4 regions of the Cellulomonas sp. P4_H4 genome follow, and region 3 is predicted to be linked to each of the others. Evidence: predicted binding sites of a transcription regulator. Region 3 holds the regulator's gene; each other region holds the start of a gene.
The links. Region 3 encodes HrcA, which represses chaperone genes, less so after heat shock. Its sites were predicted from a motif close to TTNGCACTCGNNNNNNNCGAGTGCNAA; they were not measured.

Region 1: groES (co-chaperone GroES) is a predicted target of HrcA. The motif match lies at 2,066-2,092, and genes of this name have one in related genera.
Region 2: AC1DPN_RS08495 (FmdB family zinc ribbon protein) is a predicted target of HrcA. The motif match lies at 1,637-1,663, and genes of this name have one in related genera.
Region 4: groL (chaperonin GroEL) is a predicted target of HrcA. The motif match lies at 2,859-2,885, and genes of this name have one in related genera.

The regions. Positions count from the first base shown of each region.
Region 1 is NZ_JBFUKL010000001.1:687,856-692,281, reverse strand. Features, by position in the region: gene AC1DPN_RS03525 (MerR family transcriptional regulator) at 112-1,014, opposite strand; gene AC1DPN_RS03520 (WhiB family transcriptional regulator) at 1,271-1,567, shown strand; gene groES (co-chaperone GroES) at 1,631-1,927, opposite strand; gene AC1DPN_RS03510 (class I SAM-dependent methyltransferase) at 2,134-3,324, shown strand; gene AC1DPN_RS03505 (glutamate--cysteine ligase) at 3,324-4,426, shown strand, end outside.
Region 2 is NZ_JBFUKL010000002.1:484,458-488,883, reverse strand. Features, by position in the region: gene AC1DPN_RS08500 (penicillin acylase family protein) at 1-1,533, opposite strand, end outside; gene AC1DPN_RS08495 (FmdB family zinc ribbon protein) at 1,714-2,061, shown strand; gene AC1DPN_RS08490 (SAF domain-containing protein) at 2,193-2,867, shown strand; gene mscL (large conductance mechanosensitive channel protein MscL) at 2,935-3,465, shown strand; gene AC1DPN_RS08480 (hypothetical protein) at 3,570-3,842, opposite strand; gene AC1DPN_RS08475 (hypothetical protein) at 3,881-4,426, opposite strand, start outside.
Region 3 is NZ_JBFUKL010000003.1:661,136-665,561, reverse strand. Features, by position in the region: partial or broken gene AC1DPN_RS13170 (hypothetical protein) at 1-244, shown strand, start outside; gene AC1DPN_RS13165 (DUF3097 domain-containing protein) at 291-1,148, opposite strand; gene hrcA (heat-inducible transcriptional repressor HrcA) at 1,326-2,348, shown strand; gene dnaJ (molecular chaperone DnaJ) at 2,401-3,528, shown strand; gene AC1DPN_RS13150 (16S rRNA (uracil(1498)-N(3))-methyltransferase) at 3,542-4,300, shown strand; gene AC1DPN_RS13145 (PhoH family protein) at 4,422-4,426, shown strand, end outside.
Region 4 is NZ_JBFUKL010000002.1:343,082-347,507, reverse strand. Features, by position in the region: gene AC1DPN_RS07895 (pyridoxal phosphate-dependent aminotransferase) at 1-970, shown strand, start outside; gene groL (chaperonin GroEL) at 1,079-2,707, opposite strand; gene AC1DPN_RS07885 (phytoene desaturase family protein) at 2,954-4,426, opposite strand, start outside.

The DNA.
Region 1 (4,426 bases), on a different contig from region 3:
TGCGACCGACCGGCGCGGGGGTCGGGAAAACGTCCGAGGATGCGTCGCAAGTGCAGAATGTCTCACCCGGTAGAGCGGGTGAAATGGCTGATCAGCGGCGTCGAACGACCTTCAGGAGGGTCGTGTGGCGACCGCGAGGACCTCGTGCACGAGACCGGTGAAGGACCGTGCACGGTGCACCGACCGGCCGAGGGGGACGGCGTGCGCGGCGTGATCCGGCACCATGACGAACTGGGGCAGTTCCGGATGCTCCTGGCCGATGCGCTCCACCACGCCGAGGTCCACCGAGCCGCCCTCGCCGATCGTGACCACCGCGCGCGTCCGCGTCATCGCGACGAGCTCGATCGCGTGGTGAGCACCTCCGGGTCCCCCGACGATGCGCGCGTCGACCCCGCGGGCCGCGAGCGCGCCCGCCACGGCGTGGGCCACGAGAGGACGGGTCTCGCGGGGCGCGCCGAGCACGAGGACGACGGGCCGCCGGGCACCCGTGTACCCGCCGGTCCGGTCGCGCAGGGCCGCGAGCGCCGCCGCGTGGATCGTCGCGGCCGCGTCGACCCCGGGCGGGTCGACGACGGTGCGGCGGGCGAGCGCCTCGAGGGCGGGCTCCACCAGGCCGGTCCACCAGGTCAGGACGTCGACGTCCGGCACGAGCGCCAGGACGCGAGAGCACCCCGCGAGGTCTCCCGCCAGCGCCGCGTCGACCACGGACGTCGGTGTCCGTTCCGCCAGGGGGCGCAGACCGGACGGTCCGGAGGCGTCCGCGGCCAGCGCGATGCGCGCCGACTCGGCCGGAGCCACGCCGTCCAGGGTGAGGCGCCGCATCACGAGCAGGCGCTCGACGTCGGCCGCGGAGTACCGCCGGTGCGCGCCGGCGGAGTGCTCCGAGGGTCCGAGCCCGTACCGACGGTCCCAGGTGCGCAGGGTCGCCGGTGCGACGCCGAGCCGACGGGCGACCGCAGCGACCGCGAGGGCGGGCGCCGGGGCGTCCGTCGAGTCGCCACCGCTGTTGTCCATGGCGCGATTGTGCCAGTCCCAGCGGTGTGAGGATCGTTTCGGCGAACTTGTAGACACGGGGCATCCACCTGCGGTAATGGGCCCAATCGTTTCATCACCCCATCGTGCGAACGGGTCTTGAACAACTTCTGAAGCGGTTGTAACGTCCTCAACATCGCGTCAACCCGTGGGGCACACCTCGCGGATCGCAGTTCACGTACTTCCGGCACGGCCGCCGATCCGCGGCTACGTGTGCGGAGCGACTGAGGAGGAAGCCATGGCTGAGATCTCCCGACTTCCGGGGCCCGTGATGGACCTGTGGGAATGGCAGTTCGACGGTGCATGCCGCGATGCGGACCAGGACCTCTTCTTCCACCCCGAGGGCGAGCGAGGCTCTGCACGACGCCGCCGCGCCGAGGCCGCCAAGGCCATCTGTGCCACCTGCCCCGTGATCAAGGCGTGCCGGGAGCAGTCGCTCACCGTGCGCGAGCCCTACGGCGTGTGGGGTGGACTCTCGGAGGACGAGCGGACCGCCGTCCTCGCCCAGCGCAGTCGGGCGACGCGCGCGGGCTGACCGTACGAGAACGGCCCCCCTCGGTCCGAGGACCGAGGGGGGCCGTTCTGCGAGTGCGTCAGATCACTTGACCACGACGGCCAGGATGTCGCGGGCCGAGAGGATGAGGAGCTCCTCGCCCGCGTACTTGACCTCGGTGCCGCCGTACTTGGAGTAGATCACCTTGTCGCCGACGGCGACGTCGAGCGGGACCCGGTTGCCGTTGTCGTCGACACGGCCGGGTCCGACTGCCAGGACCTCGCCCTCCTGGGGCTTCTCCTTGGCGCTGTCCGGGATGACGAGACCGGAAGCGGTCGTCGTCTCTGCCTCGAGCGTCTTGACGACGATCCGGTCCTCGAGGGGCTTGATGGAGACCGACACAGCGGACCTCCCCTTCGCATGTGAGTAGTTCATGAGTCCGAAGTGCGCTTTCGGGCCGCCGTCGTCGCGGGTGCCGGGGCCTGCAGCGCTGTTGGCACACTCACAGGGAGAGTGCCAGCTCCTCACTCTAGGAAGGCGTTAGCACTCGGTCAAGGCGAGTGCCAACCAGCCCACAGCGAACACAGCCTTCGTGCAAGGATCGCGACATGGACTCCGAGGGCCTCTCCCAGCTGCTCAGCCCCGCGGGCTGGGCCCTGCTGTCGGCGCTCCCGCCCTACGACGAGTCCCGCACCATGGCCCTCTCGGCGCGGATGCGCGAGGAGGGCCTGGACCCGGCCCTGGTCGCGGCGGCCCTCACGCAGTCGCGGTTGCGCGCCAAGGCCGCGGCCAAGTTCGGGGACTTCGCCGGCGGGATGCTGTTCACCGCCGCGGGCCTCGAGCAGGCCACGCGGCTCAACGTCGCCGCGCACCACGCTCGGCGCTACCGCGACGCGGGCAGCACTCGGGTGGCTGACCTGACCTGCGGGATCGGTGCGGACGCCATGGCGTTCGCCGGGATCGGCCTGCGCGTCCTGGCCACGGACGTGGACGAGGCGACGGCCGCGATCGCCACCGTGAACCTGCGCCACTTCCCCGACGCCGAGGTCCGGCACGGGGACGGGCTCGCGCTCGACCTCGCCGGTGAGGGCATCGACGGTGTGTACGCCGACCCGGCGCGTCGGACCTCGTCGGGAAGCCGCGTGTTCGACCCGTCCGCCTACGAGCCGTCGCTCGACCGGGTGCTCGAGCTGCGTGAGCGGGTCCCCGCCCTCGGGCTCAAGCTCGGCCCGGGAGTCCCCCACTCGGCCCTGCCGATGGACGCGCACGCGCAGTGGGTCTCGGTCGACGGTGACGTGGTCGAGCTGGGCCTCTGGTTCGGTCCGCTCGCACCCGAAGGCCCCGGGCGGTCCGCGCTGGTGCTCCGCGACGGTCAGGCCCACACGATCCTGGCGAGCGACCCGGACGGCATCTACCGGCCGCCGTCGGGCGCGGTCGGCGCGTACCTGTACGAGCCGGACGGTGCGGTGATCCGCGCGGGGCTCGTGGGCGAGCTCGCCGACCAGGTGCGCGGGCGGCTCGTGGACCCGACGATCGCCTACGTGACGTCCGACGTGCTGACACCTGTGCCGACCGCCACCGCCTACCGCGTCCTGGACACGATGCCGTTCGGGCTCAAGCGGCTCAGGACGTACCTGCGCGAGCGCGACGTCGGCCGGCTGACGATCAAGAAGCGCGGCACCGCAGTGGTGCCCGAGCAGCTGCGGCGCCAGCTCGACCTGCGGGGCAACGCGTTCGCGACGATCATCCTCACGCGCGTCGCAGGCAGCCAGCAGGTGCTCGTGGTCGAGGCCGCCTGATGGCGTCGCCGGTCACCTTGCCGTTCGCGCACTCGGAGCGCTCCACCATCGGCATCGAGTGGGAGGTCGCGCTCGTCGACGCCGACTCGGGTGACCTGCGCCAGGCGGCCGAGGCGATCCTGTCGGCCGTGCGCCCCGACGACGGTGGCGAGCACCCGCTCATCACGCAGGAGCTGCTGCTCAACACGGTCGAGCTGCGGTCCGGGAAGTGCACGACGGTAGCCGAGGCGGTCGCGGACCTGCAGCGCGCGCTCGCGCTCGTCGGTGCCGCCGCCGAGCCGCTGCGCATCGAGCTCATGGGCGGTGGGACGCACCCGTTCGCGCAGTGGTCGCAGCAGAGGGTCACCGACAAGGCGCGGTACGCGACCCTGATCGACCGGACGCAGTGGTGGGGCCGGCAGATGCTGATCTACGGCGTGCACGTGCACGTGGGCATCGAGGACCGCGCCAAGGTGCTCCCGATCTCGCGCGCCATGCTGACGGTGTTCGCGCACATCCAGTCCCTGTCGGCGTCGTCCCCGTTCTGGGGCGGCAAGGACACCGGCTACGCCTCGAACCGCGCGCTGCTCTTCCAGCAGCTGCCGACCGCGGGCCTCCCGTTCGGGTTCGAGGACTGGTCGCAGCTCGAGCAGTACGTCGGCGACATGATGCACACCGGCGTGATCGACCAGTTCGACGAGGTCCGGTGGGACGTGCGGCCCTCGCCCCGGTTCGGGACGCTCGAGATGCGGATCGCCGACGGCGCCTCCAACCTCCTCGAGGTCGCCGCGATCTCGGCCCTGACCCACTGCTTCGTCGAGCACTTCTCCACGATGCTGGACCGCGGCGAGGCGTTGCCGACGCTGCCTCCGTGGTTCGCACAGGAGAACAAGTGGCGTTCGGCGCGGTACGGGATGGACGCGATCATCATCACGAACGCGGCGGGCGACGAGGAGCTCGTCACCGACGCGATCGGCCGCTGGCTCGTCGACCTCGCCCCCGTCGCCGAGCGGCTGGGCTGCTCGGCCGAGCTCGAGCAGGTGCGCACGATCCTGCGCCGGGGCGCCTCCTACCAGCGGCAGCGTGCCGTGGCTCGCCGTCACGCGGGCGAGCTCGACGGCGT
Region 2 (4,426 bases), on a different contig from region 3:
CGACGGGACCAGGGATCCCACGACGTTCGCGCGGACCGGGATCTTGCCCGGCGCCTGGTAGCCGATGTGGCCGTCCGTGGTCGCGAAGACGATGTTCTGCGACGGCACGTCCAGGAGCTCCGCGGCCGCCCGGATGTCGTCGGCGTCGCGCGCGACGTCCATCGCGAGCAGCGCCTCCATGGTGTGGGTGGGCTGCAGCGCGGTCCAGGCCAGCGCGACCTCGAACGTGCTGCCCGGCGCGTCGTCGGGCACGGGTGCGTCCGCGACGGGATCGAGGTCCAGGACGTCGGAGACGATCGGCCCGTGCACCGTCTCTCGGACCTTGAGCTGGATCAGGTCGGCGCCGTTGACCGCGATGGTCTCGGTGCGCTCCTTGATCGGCTCGGCACCGCCGTCGACCCGTGTGGTGGTGCCGTCGACCTTCTCCAGGAAGAAGTCGCTGACGTCCGCCCCCAGGTTGGTCAGGCCCCACGCGAGCTGCGCGTTGTGCCCGATGACCACGCCGGGGATGCCTGCGAAGGAGAACCCCGAGACGTCGTAGGGGCATTGCGACGAGACCTTGCTGCAGCGCAGACCGACCTGTGCCCAGACGCCGGGCGCCGAGATGCCCAGGTGCGGGTCGTTGGCGAGGATCGGCTTGCCGGACTCGGTGAGCTGACCTCCGACCACCCACGAGTTCGAGCCGACGCCCTCCCCGTCACCGACGAGGTGCGGAACGGCGGCGAGGGCCTTGTGCGCACTCTCCATGGCCCGTTGGAGGTCGTCCGACGTCAGGTCGAGGCTCGTGGCCGCCGACGTGGTGGACACCTCGGACGGGAGGTCCTCGGCCGTCAGGATCGGCGCGTTCAGGTCCTGCGGGTAGGCCGGGTACAGCTCGTCGACGCGCGCGACGTCACCGATCACCGAGAACGCGGCCGCGCGGCCCAGCTCGTCGTCGAAGTTGCCGCGCAGGTCCCAGGCCATCGCCTTGAGCCACGCGAGCGAGTCGACCGGGTCCCACTCCTCCGGGTCACGGATGTCGAGGCGGAGGTCGAGGATCGTGTACTCGACGGCGATGGCACCCTTCGGCTTGCCGTCGAGATAGGCGTTCACGCCGTCGGCGTACGCCTGGAGGGCCCGACGCGTCGCCGGTGAGGCGACGCGCCACTCCTCCTCCGCGATGCGGCGCCAGCCGAGGGTCCGCGTGACCTTGTCGGCGTCGATCGCGTCCTTCTCGTCGCCGACGAGCTCGGCGAGCCGTCCGGAGGTGACGTGCCGGCGGTAGTCCATCTCGAAGAACCGGTCCTGCGCCGCGACGTACCCCTGCGCCATGAACAGGTCGTCGGACGACTGTGCGGTGATCGTGGGGACCCCGCGGTCGTCGCGCGTGACCGTGACGTGGTCGCTCAGCCCCGGCAGGGACAGGTTGCCGGCGACCTCGGGCAGCGGGCGGCGGACCACCACGAACCCGGCGACGACCACGCCGACGAGGACGATGACGAGCACCACGGCGACCGTGACGAGCGAGAGGCGGACCAGGTGGCGACGAGACACGCTTCGGAGGGTACTTCGCCCGACGGCGACCGGCGTTCGCAGCGGTGCGCTCACGTCCCTCGCAACAACCCTCGGAATGTCCTGGTTGCCGTTGCCGTTAGGATTGGCACTCGGATGAAGTGAGTGCCAGGCCGCTGTCGGGGCGCCTGCGCCGCCGACCACCTGCCAGGAGACGTCTTCGTGCCTACCTATGCCTACGCCTGCACCGCGTGCGGTCACGCCTTCGAGGCCGTGCAGTCCTTCAGCGACGACTCGCTGACCGTGTGCCCCGAGTGCGACGGCCGGCTGCGCAAGGTGTTCTCGTCCGTGGGCGTGGTGTTCAAGGGCTCGGGCTTCTACCGCAACGACGCTCGTGCCGGTGCGAAGTCCTCGACGCTGAGCCCCGTGCCGTCGACGTCGTCCTCGTCCTCCGACTCCTCGGCCTCGTCGTCGTCCTCCTCCGACTCGTCGTCCTCGGCGTCGTCGTCCGCGCCGGCACCCGCCTCAGCCGCACCCGCCGCCTCGGCTGCCAAGCCCGCCGCTTCCTGACCTCGGCCCGGCTGGTTCGTCCTGCTGGATGCTCCGTCGCCGGGTCACCGTGAGGCGACCACAGCCCTGCAGCCCCGAGCCGGCTGCACACACGTGGCCGCTGCGGTTCGCCTGACTTCTACGGTCGCCGCATGCGCGATCTCGCCGGCCGACCGCCCCCACTGACCGCTCGACACCGGCCGGTCTCCGTCCGCCTCCGGATCACCCTGTGGCGGTGCCGTTTCCTGGTGGCCGCGATGAGCCTCGGCATCGCGGCGTCTGCGACCGTCCACGCGCTGCGCCCGCCCAACGCACCGACGGTCGCCGTCGTGGTCGCCGCGAACGCGATCGAGGCGGGGGTCGCACTGACCTCGTCCGACGTGCGGGTCGCCCGGTATCCCGTCGCGACCGCGCCGGACGGTGCGCTGCCCGACGCGACGTCGGCGGTCGGCGCGTCGACCGCCGTCCCGTTGACCGCGGGCAGCCCGCTGGTCCCCGGCATCCTGGCGGACGACGACGTCCGCGGACCGTCCGGCACCGTCGTCGCGACCGTTCGCTTCGCCGACCCGGCGGTCGCCGGACTGCTCGCCCCCGGCATGCACGTCGACGTCCTCGCCGCGACTGCCGAGGGAGGACCGGGCGGCTTCGTCGCCAGACGAGCGCTCGTCCTGCCGACCGCGCGGAGGTCGCCCGCGACGGGCGGCCTGCTGGGCGGCGGCCCGACCGACGACTCGGTCCCGGTGCTCCTCGCCGTCTCCCCCGACGAAGCGCCGGACCTCGCGGGCGCTGCCGCCTCCGCCTTGCTGTCCGCGGTCGTCGTGCCATGATCGATCGAACCGGAAGGCCCAGCGCGGCGTCGTTCGGACGACCAGTCCGCCCACCACGAGGAGCACCATGACCGACCGGATCAACAGCGGCCTGCGCGGAGCAGGTGCCACGCTCAAGGGCACCGCGAAGGTGTTCCAGGGTTTCAAGGACTTCATCTCGCGCGGGAACGCGGTCGAGCTGGCCGTCGGTGTCGTCATCGGCGCCGCGTTCGGAGCCGTGGTCAAGGCGATCGTCGACGGGCTCATCACGCCCCTGATCGCCGCGATCTTCGGCCAGCCGAGTCTCGCGGAGACGTTCACGTTCACGATCAACGACGCGAAGTTCTCGTTCGGGCTCGTCCTGAACGCCCTGATCCTGTTCCTGTTCACCGCGGCGGCGATCTACTTCTTCGTCGTCGTGCCGCTCAACGCCCTGGCGAACCGTCGCAAGAAGGGGCTGGAGGAGGAGCCCGCGGCACCGTCCGAGGACATCCTGCTGCTCCAGGAGATCCGCGACCTGCTCGCGGCCCGCCCGTCGCCCGCGGTCACCAACGACTCCGGCCCCGACGACGCTGCACCCCGTGGCCCCATGCCGCCGTCCATCCCGCCGAGCGCGTAGCCATTTCGCGCGAGAACCGGTCCCGGCCATCGCTCGGCCTCGCGGCCGTCACGAGCGAGGCGACTCGTCCACCGGGCCTGTGGGTTGCGCGTAGACGCTGGCATTCACCAGTGGGGTGGCTTGTCCGCCGTGAGCCGGTCGTCGTTCGAGCCCTGCTCCCGATCGCCCCAGCCGACGTCCGTGTCGTCGGCGCTGCGGTCCAGACCGCTGGCGGGCCGCTCGGTGGGGGTCACCGGCCGCGGCGGGGCGGGCGTATCGACGGCCGGAAGCGTCGAGACGAGGTGCGCGTCGTCGCCGCCGACCGTCCCCGCCTGCCGCACCGCTCGCCGGGACCGCCGCGGCACAGCCGCCACGTCCCGCTCCTCGAAGTCCGCCACCCCTCGATGATCCCACCCGGCGAGACCCGGAGAGTCGGTCAGGACAGGGCGCGGGAGATGGCGCTGCGGACCGCCGTGTCGATGCGGTAGGAGCGGCGGGTGACGCCGAGCTCGTCGCGCAGGGCGTCGGCGAGCTGCTCGCGGGTGCGTTCCTGCTCGTCCGACTGGAGCCAGGTGACGAGCTCGTCCAGCTGGTCGTCGCTGTACGCGCCGATCGGCAGGCCCTTGCGGACGTCGGGCCGCTCACGCGTCGGGACGGCGAGGGCGAGCTGCAGGGGGCGGCTCTTCGGGACGTCGGCTGCGTCGATCGGGCGGCTCTTGGGGACGTCGGCTGCCTCGATCGGGCGGCTCTTCGGGACGTCGGCTGCCTCGATCGGGCGGCTCTTCGGGACGTCGGCTGCGTCGACAGGCTCGGCCGCGTCGGCCGGCGCGGCCGAGCCCCCGGCCGGCTCGGCTGCGGCCGGCGGTGCCGGGACGACACCAGCAGGAGATGCCGGGGCCTGGGCCGGGATGCCGCGCGGGGCGCTGTGGGCCGAGCGGGACGCGTTCGTCGGTGCCGGTGCCGCGGGCTTCTGGGCAGCCCG
Region 3 (4,426 bases):
CTTCACGTTCTGGTTCGTGATCGGCAAGCAGCTCGCGCCGGTCGACGCGATCAAGGCGAGCTACGAGCTCATCACCAAGAACCTGTCGACGACGATCCTGTTCTACCTGCTCGCCCTGGCGATCCTGTTCGCCGGAGCGCTGCTGTGCGGCGTCGGACTGCTCGTCGCCGTCCCGGTCGTGCTCGTCGCGACCGCGTTCCTGTTCAAGCGTCTGCTCGACGACCCGATCGCCCCGCCCGTCTGACCTCCCGACGCGATGCCCGGCCACCGGCTCCGGTGGCCGGGCATCGTCACGTCGTCACGAAGTCGATGAGCTCCTCGACGCGGCCCAGCAGGCTGGGCTCGAGGTCCGCGTAGCTGCGGACCGACCGCAGGATCCGCTGCCAGGCGCGGGCGACGTCGGCCTGGTCCTGGGCGGGCCAGCCGAGCTCACGCAGGATGCCGTACTTCCACTCGGTGCCACGCTCGATCGTCGGCCACGCCGTCAGCCTGATCCGCTCGGGGCGCACGGCCTGCCACACGTCCACGTAGGGGTGGCCGAGGACGAGGACCGATCCGGCGGGGGCGGCCTTGACCGCCTCCGCGGCGATCCGGCTCTCCTTGGCTCCGGCCACGAGGTGGTCGACGAGGACGCCGACGCGACGGCCGGGACCTGGGGCGAAGTCGCGGACCGCGTCGGGCAGGTTGTCGACGCCGTCGAGGAGCTCGACCACGACGCCCTCGAGGCGCAGGTCGTCGCCCCAGACCTTCTCGACCAGCTCGGCGTCGTGCTTGCCCTCGACCCAGATCCGGCTCCCACGGGCGACCCGCGCCTTGGCGTCGTGCACCGCGACGGAGCCGGACGCCGTCCGGGTGGGTCTCGCGGGTGCCGACGCGCGCACCGGGGCGGTCAGGGCGACGGGTTCGCCGTCCACCCAGAACCCTCGGCCGAGCGGGAAGGTGCGCGTTCGCCCTCGGCGGTCCTCGAGCACGACGACGTGGATGCCGCCGGACTTCTCGACGCGCACCACCGCGCCGACCCAGCCGGTGGTGACCTCCTCGACCACGAGACCCGTCTCGGCGGGCTGCGGGCGGCTCGTCCGGGCCGGTCGGTGGTGGGTCGAGGCGGGCCCCCCGAGCACGTCGGAGCCGTAGCGGTCCTGGTTCACCCGGGCAGCGTAGAGGGACCGTGGGACGGCGTCCGCGGGGCACGCCGGTTGCGCTGTGGGCGCAGGGCTCGTGCGTACGGCGGTCGTGTGGGCCGCGCGGCGTAGCATTGGCACTCCTGTCAGGGGAGTGCCACCCGTGCGCAGGCAACAGCCCGTGTGCAGACGAAGGGAGGCGAGATGAGCGACGACCGACGTCTTGACGTCCTTCGGGCGATCGTCGAGGACTACGTCGCCACCCGGGAGCCGGTCGGCTCACGTGCCCTGGTCGAACGTCACTCGCTCGGCGTCTCGCCGGCCACGATCCGCAACGACATGGCGTTCCTCGAGGAGGGCGGCTACATCGCCCAGCCGCACACGTCGGCCGGCCGGGTGCCGACGGACAAGGGCTACCGCCTGTTCGTCGACCAGCTCTCGAGCGTCAAGCCGCTGTCCAGCCCCGAGCGTCGTGCCATCGGCACGTTCCTGGAGAACGCCCAGGACCTCGACGACGTCGTCGACCGGGCCGTGCGCCTCATCGCGCAGCTGACGCAGCAGGTCGCCATCGTGCAGTACCCGTCCCTGCGGCGTTCTGCCCTGCGGCACGTCGAGCTCGTCCCGGTCGGCATGCGGCACCTGCTCGTCGTGCTGATCACGGACACGGGTCGCGTCGAGCAGCGCACGCTCGAGCTCGATGGTGAGCTCGACGATGCAGTCGTCGCACGGCTTCGCGCGCGGCTCAACGTCAGCGCCGCGGGCCGTCGGCTGTCCGAGCTCCCCGTCGCTCTCGCCGACCTGGTGCAGGGTTTTGAACCGGCCGACCAGGGCCTCGTCCGCGGCGTCGTCGCGGTGCTCGAGGAGACGCTCGCGCAGGAGAGCGAGGAGCGTGTCGTGCTCGCGGGCACCGCGAACCTCGCGCGTGCGGGCGGCACCGACGTGCGCTCCATCGGCCCCGTGCTCGAGGCGCTCGAGGAGCAGGTCGTGCTGCTCAGGCTCCTGAGCGAGATGGCCGAGGACACGCAGGCGGTCGCCGTGCGGATCGGCCGCGAGACCCAGCACGAGGGCCTCGTCGAGACGAGCTTCGTGACCACCGGCTACGGCGACGAGGGCGGCGGCTCCGTGGCTCGCGTCGGGTCGATCGGTCCGTTGCGCATGGACTACCCAGCCACGATGTCCGCGGTCCGCGCCGTCGCGCGGTACCTGACGCGGATCCTGGCCCAGTGAACGCCGACCGACCCACCCCCGGTAGACCCCCTGGAAGCGAGCAGATCATCCCGTGACCGACTACTACGAGATCCTCGGTGTGCCTCGCGACGCGACGCCGGAGCAGATCAAGAAGGCCTACCGAAAGCTCGCACGCGAGCACCACCCGGATGTCGCGGGAACGGATGCCGGCTCCGAGGACCGGTTCAAGGACGTGTCCCGCGCGTACGACGTGCTGGGGAACCCGGAGAAGCGTCGCGCGTACGACATGGGCGGCGACCCGGCGAGCCCCGGTGGCGGCATGGGTGGCGGGTTCGGCTTCCAGGACATCTTCGAGACGTTCTTCGGCGCGGCGACCGGTGCGGCCCAGCAGCGTGGGCCGATCCCTCGAGCGCGGCGCGGGCAGGACGCGCTCGTGCGCCTCGACCTCGACCTCGCGGACGTCACGTTCGGCGTGCACCGCGACGTCCCGGTCGACACCGCGGTCGTGTGCCCGACGTGCGCGGGCTCGTGCTGCCGCCCGGGTACCTCGCCGCGCACCTGCGAGGTCTGCGGCGGTCGCGGCTCGGTCCAGCGGGTGGCCCGTTCGTTCCTCGGCCAGGTCATGACGACGCAGCCGTGCGCGGCGTGCCACGGCTTCGGCAGCGTCATCCCCGAGCCGTGCACCGAGTGCTCGGGCGAGGGTCGGGTCCGGTCGCGTCGCACGCTGAGCGTCGACGTCCCCGCGGGCGTGGACACCGGGACGCGCATCAAGCTCACGGGCCAGGGCGAGGTCGGCCCCGCCGGCGGCCCGGCAGGTGACGTCTACCTGGAGGTGCGCGAGCGCAAGCACGACACCTTCGTCCGGCGCGGCGACGACCTGCACGCGACGCTCGAGGTGCCGATGACGGCGGCCGCGCTCGGCACGGTGCTGACGCTCGACACCCTCGACGGTCCGCGCGAGGTCGACCTGCGCCCCGGCACGCAGCCGTCGCAGATCGTCACCCTGAAGAACCTCGGCGTCGGGCACCTGCACGCGAGCGGTCGTGGCGACCTGCACGTGCACGTCGACGTCCAGGTCCCGATGGCCATGGACGACGAGCAGGCCGAGCTCCTGCGCAAGCTCGCGGCCCTGCGTGGTGAGGAGCGTCCCGAGGCGCGGTTCGCGGGTTCGAGCACGGGCGTGTTCGCCAAGCTGCGCGACAAGCTGTCCGGCCGCTGAGCGGCCGCCCTTCATGAGCGCACCGGTCTTCCTGGCCGAGCCCGGGAGTCTTCGGGACGTCGTCGCGGGCGGCACCTACCTGCTCGGCGGTGCCGAAGGGCGCCACGCGGGCGTCGTGCAGCGGCGTGCGCCCGGTGAACGGCTGGACGTCGCCGACGGCACCGGGATCCGACTCGTCGGCGTCGTCGACTCGGTAAGCGCCGACGGCGTGGTCGTCGCCGTCCGCGAGGTCGTGCTCGAGCCGTTGCCCGACGTGCCGCTCGTGCTGGTGCAGGCCCTGGCCAAGGGCGACCGTGACGAGATGGCCATCGAGGCGGCGACCGAGGTCGGCGTCGACGCGGTCGTGCCGTGGCAGGCGGAGCGCTCGATCGTCGTCTGGCGGGGAGACCGCGCGGCGAAGAGCAGGATCCGCTGGATCACCACCGTGCGTGCCGCGGCCAAGCAGTCGCGTCGTGCCCGGGTGCCCGAGGTCGAGCTCGCGCTCGACGGACGCGGTCTCGCCGCACGCATCCGGTCGGTGGTCGATGCCGGCGGCGTGGCGCTGGTGCTGCACGAGGACGCCTCCGCGCCGATCGCCGACGTCGCCCTGCCGACCGAGGGGGAGTGCCTCGTGATCGTCGGACCCGAGGGGGGCATCGGCGAGACCGAGCTCGCGCGACTGATCGAGGCCGGTGCCGGCGCGGTGCGGCTGGGCCCGCACGTGCTGCGCACCTCGACCGCCGGCCCGGTCGCCCTCGCGATCCTGGCGCAGCGCCTCGGCCGATGGGTATGACGAGGACTCTTGTCGGCCCGGGCTCGTAGACTGGATGCCCGCAGGTCCCGCCCCGTCTGTTCCCGTTCCAGAGCCCGCCAGACCCGTCCCAGCTAAGGAGCCCACGGCGCACGCCGAGCACATGGC
Region 4 (4,426 bases), on a different contig from region 3:
CCGGTACGAGACCGAGCCCGGCTTCCCGCTCATCGACGTCGACGACGTCTACCTCGGCAACGGCGTCTCCGAGCTCATCACGATGGTGATGCAGGCGCTGCTCGACGAGGGCGACGAGGTGCTCATCCCCTCGCCGGACTACCCCCTGTGGACCGCGATGACCTCGCTGTCCGACGGCGTGCCGGTGCACTACCGCTGCAACGAGGACAACCGCTGGGAACCCGACCTCGAGCACCTGGAGTCGCTGGTCACGCCGCGCACCAAGGCGATCGTCGTCATCAACCCGAACAACCCGACCGGCGCCGTGTACTCGCGCGAGGTGCTCGAGGGCATCGCGCGGATCGCGCGCGAGCACTCGCTGCTCGTGCTGTCCGACGAGATCTACGACCGCATCCTGTTCGACGGCGCCCGCCACATCCCGATGGCGAGCGTGGCACCCGACCTGTTGTGCCTGACGTTCAACGGGTTGTCCAAGACGTACCGCGTCGCGGGCTACCGGTCGGGCTGGATGGTCGTGACCGGACCGCGCGACCACGCCAAGGGGTTCCTGGAGGGCATCACGCTGCTCGCCTCGACGCGCTTGTGCCCCAACGTCCCCGCGCAGCACGCTGTGCAGGCGGCCCTCGGTGGCGTGCAGAGCATCGACGCGCTCATCGCGCCGGGCGGGCGGCTGCACGAGCAGCGCGACGTCGCCTACAAGGGGCTGACGTCGATCCCTGGCATCACCTGCGTCCGCCCCGACGGGGCCTTGTACCTCTTCCCGCGCCTCGATCCGGAGGTGCACGAGATCCACGACGACTCGAAGCTCGTCTACGACCTGCTGGTGAGCGAGCACATCCTGCTGGTGCAGGGCACGGGCTTCAACTGGCCGACGCCCGACCACCTGCGCATCGTCACGCTCCCCGAGGCGCGGGTGCTGGCCGAGGCCGTCGAGCGCATGGGCAACTTCCTGGCCAGCTACCGGCAGTAGGCCGGGCCTCACGCTCGGCGCTCCGACGACGGGCCGCACGTACAGAACGGGCCGGCCACCCGAAGGTGACCGGCCCGCTCTGGTGTAGATCAGAGGTACTTCAGCGGATCAGAAACCGCCGCCGAAGTCGTCCCCGCCGCCACCACCGGCCGGCGCGGCGTTGCGCTCCGGCTTGTCGGCCACGACGGCCTCGGTGGTGAGGAAGAGCGCGGCGATCGAGGCCGCGTTCTGCAGGGCGGAGCGCGTGACCTTCACCGGGTCGTTGACGCCCGCGGCCAGCAGGTCCTCGTAGGTGTTGGTCGCGGCGTTGAGGCCGTGACCCACCGGGAGGTTGCGGACCTTCTCCACGACGACGCCACCCTCGAGACCGGCGTTGATCGCGATCTGCTTGAGCGGAGCCTCGATGGCGAGCTTCACGATCTGGGCACCGGTCGCCTCGTCGCCCTCGAGCTTGAGGCCCTCGAACGCCGTCTTGCCGGCCTGGATCAGCGCAACGCCACCACCGGCGACGATGCCCTCCTCGACGGCAGCCTTCGCGTTGCGAACGGCGTCCTCGATGCGGTGCTTGCGCTCCTTGAGCTCGACCTCGGTGGCCGCGCCCGCCTTGATGACGGCGACGCCGCCGGCGAGCTTGGCGAGGCGCTCCTGGAGCTTCTCACGGTCGTAATCCGAGTCCGAGTTCTCGATCTCGGCACGGATCTGCGTGACGCGGCCCGTGATCTGGGCAGCGTCGCCGCCACCCTCGACGACCGTGGTCTCGTCCTTGGTCACGACGATCTTGCGCGCCGTGCCGAGGACCTCGAGGCCCACCGTGTCGAGCTTGAGACCGACGGTCTCCGAGACGACCTGACCACCCGTGAGGATGGCGATGTCCTGGAGGATCGCCTTGCGGCGGTCGCCGAAGCCGGGGGCCTTGACGGCGACCGACTTGAACGTGCCACGGATCTTGTTGACGACGAGCGTGGCCAGGGCCTCGCCCTCGACGTCCTCGGCGACGATGAACAGCGGCTTGCCGGACTGGATGACCTTCTCCAGGAGCGGCAGCAGGTCCTTGACGTTCGAGATCTTGCCCTCGACGAGCAGGACGTAGCCATCCTCGAGGACGGCCTCCTGACGCTCGGGGTCGGTCACGAAGTACGCCGACAGGAAGCCCTTGTCGAAGCGCATGCCCTCGGTGAGCTCGAGCTCGAGGCCCAGCGCGCTGGACTCCTCGACGGTGATGACGCCTTCCTTGCCGACCTTGTCGAGCGCCTCGGCGATCAGGTCGCCGATCGCCTGGTCGCCGGCGGAGATGGCGGCCGTGGCGGCAATCTCTTCCTTGGTCTCGACGTCCTTCGCCTGCGCGAGCAGGGCGACCGTGACGGCCTCGACGGCCTTCTCGATGCCCTTCTTCAGCGCGATCGGGTTGGCGCCGGCCGCGACGTTGCGCAGGCCCTCGCGCACGAGCGCCTGGGCCAGGACGGTGGCGGTGGTGGTGCCGTCGCCAGCGACGTCGTCCGTCTTCTTGGCGACCTCCTTGACGAGCTCGGCACCGATCTTCTCGAAGGGGTCCTCGAGGTCGATCTCCTTGGCGATGGAGACGCCGTCGTTGGTGATCGTGGGGGCGCCCCACTTCTTGTCCAGGACGACGTTGCGGCCCTTCGGGCCGAGGGTGACCTTGACGGTGTCGGCGAGGATGTTGAGTCCCCGCTCGATGCCGCGGCGGGCCTCCTCGTTGAAGGCAATGATCTTGGCCATGGGGCTGTGATCCTTCACTGGGTTCGGTTCGGCCGTAGGTGCCCGCGACGGACGAGCACGCCGTGCGCGGTCTTGTCCCGCGCTCGACGGCCCTCACCGGACGGCCGTGGTGATTCTGTCACTCTCCACCGGAGAGTGCTAACTCCAATGGTTAGCACTCGACCCCCGAGAGTGCAAGCAGCGTTCGCCCAGAGCGGTGCCTCTGATCCCGTGCTCGCACGCCCCTGGCGGCCGCTGCCGCAGTGCTCAGCCGCCCGGCGCGAGCGAGACGTCCGAGCGAATGCCGAACCCGTCGCGCAGCGCCCGTCTCGCCGCGTACCAGCCCGACAGTCCGTGCACTCCAGGGCCGGGCGGGGTCGACGACGAGCAGAGCCAGGCTCCCGCAGCCCCGGGTGACGGTGCCAGCAGGGCATAGGGGTCCCACGCCGGCCGGGGCCGGGCGAACATCCGGTACACCGATACGGCGCCACCGGAGATGTCCCCGCCGACGAGGTTGGCGTCGTGGTCGGCGAGCCGGGCAGCCGGGACGCAGCGCGAGGCGACGACCAGGTCACGGAAATCGGGCGCGAACCGCTCGACCTGGGCGATCACGTCTGCCGTGACGTCGCGGGTCGAGCCGGCCGGCACGTGTGCGTACGCCCAGAACGGACGCAGCCCCGCCGAGCTGACCCGGGTGCCGTCGACGACGGCCGGGTCGCTCACCAGGACCGTCGGCCGCTCGGCGTGCCTGCCGGACGCGACCGCGCCCTCCGCTGCTGCCACCTGCAGGCGGCTCCCGCCGAGGTGAACGGTGCCCGCGAGCGCGACCTCCGGATGCGTCCACGGCACCGGCCCGGACAGGACGAGGTCGACCTTGGCGGCCGCGCCGCGGCTGCGCGGGAAGGCCACCAGCCCGCGCGTCACACGGTCCGGGATCCGCCCCTCGAGCACCCGGACCGCGGTGCGCGGTGACGTGTCGAACAGGTAGGCGCGGGCGGGTGGCAGGTCCGCGGCCCGTCCCACGAGAACCCCGGTTGCCACCGATCCGCCGTGGGCCTCCAGATCGGCGAGAAGAGCCGCGACGACGGCCCCGCTGCCCCCGCGCGGGATCGGCCAGCCACCGGCGTGCGCCAAGGGTGCGAGCAGCAGCGCGGTGCCGGCAGCACTCAACGACGGCAGTCGGGTGATCGCGTGCGCCCCGACGCCCGTGAGCAGCGCTGCCGCCTCCTCGTCGCGAAACCGCGCGCCCCAGGCAGCCGTCCCCTGCTCGAGCAGCCGCGCCGCGAAGGCGACGGCCGTGCCCAGCTGCCGAGGGACGCGCCGATGGTCACCGAGCACGGCGGCGACGAGTCCGTCCGGGTCGCCGACGAGCGGCCCGAGCAGCGCCCGCCATGCCGGTCCGTCGACGCCGAGCCCGTCAGCCGTCCGGTCGAGCGACCGATACGCGAGCGCGGCACGACCGCCGTCGAGCGGGTGGGCGTAGGCGACCTCGGGCTGCAGCAGCTCGACGCCTCGGGCCGGCAGGTCGAACGCGCGCAGGAAGGGCGACGCGACAGCCATCGGGTGCACGGCGGAGCAGATGTCGTGCACGACACCGTCGGCCAGCCCGAGGTCCGCGGTGCGCGCGCCGCCGCCGGCCTCGTCCTGCGCCTCGAGCACCTGCACCGACAGACCTGCTCGCGCGAGGGTGACGGCCGCGGCGAGCCCGTTGGGCCCCGACCCGACGACGACCGCGTCGAG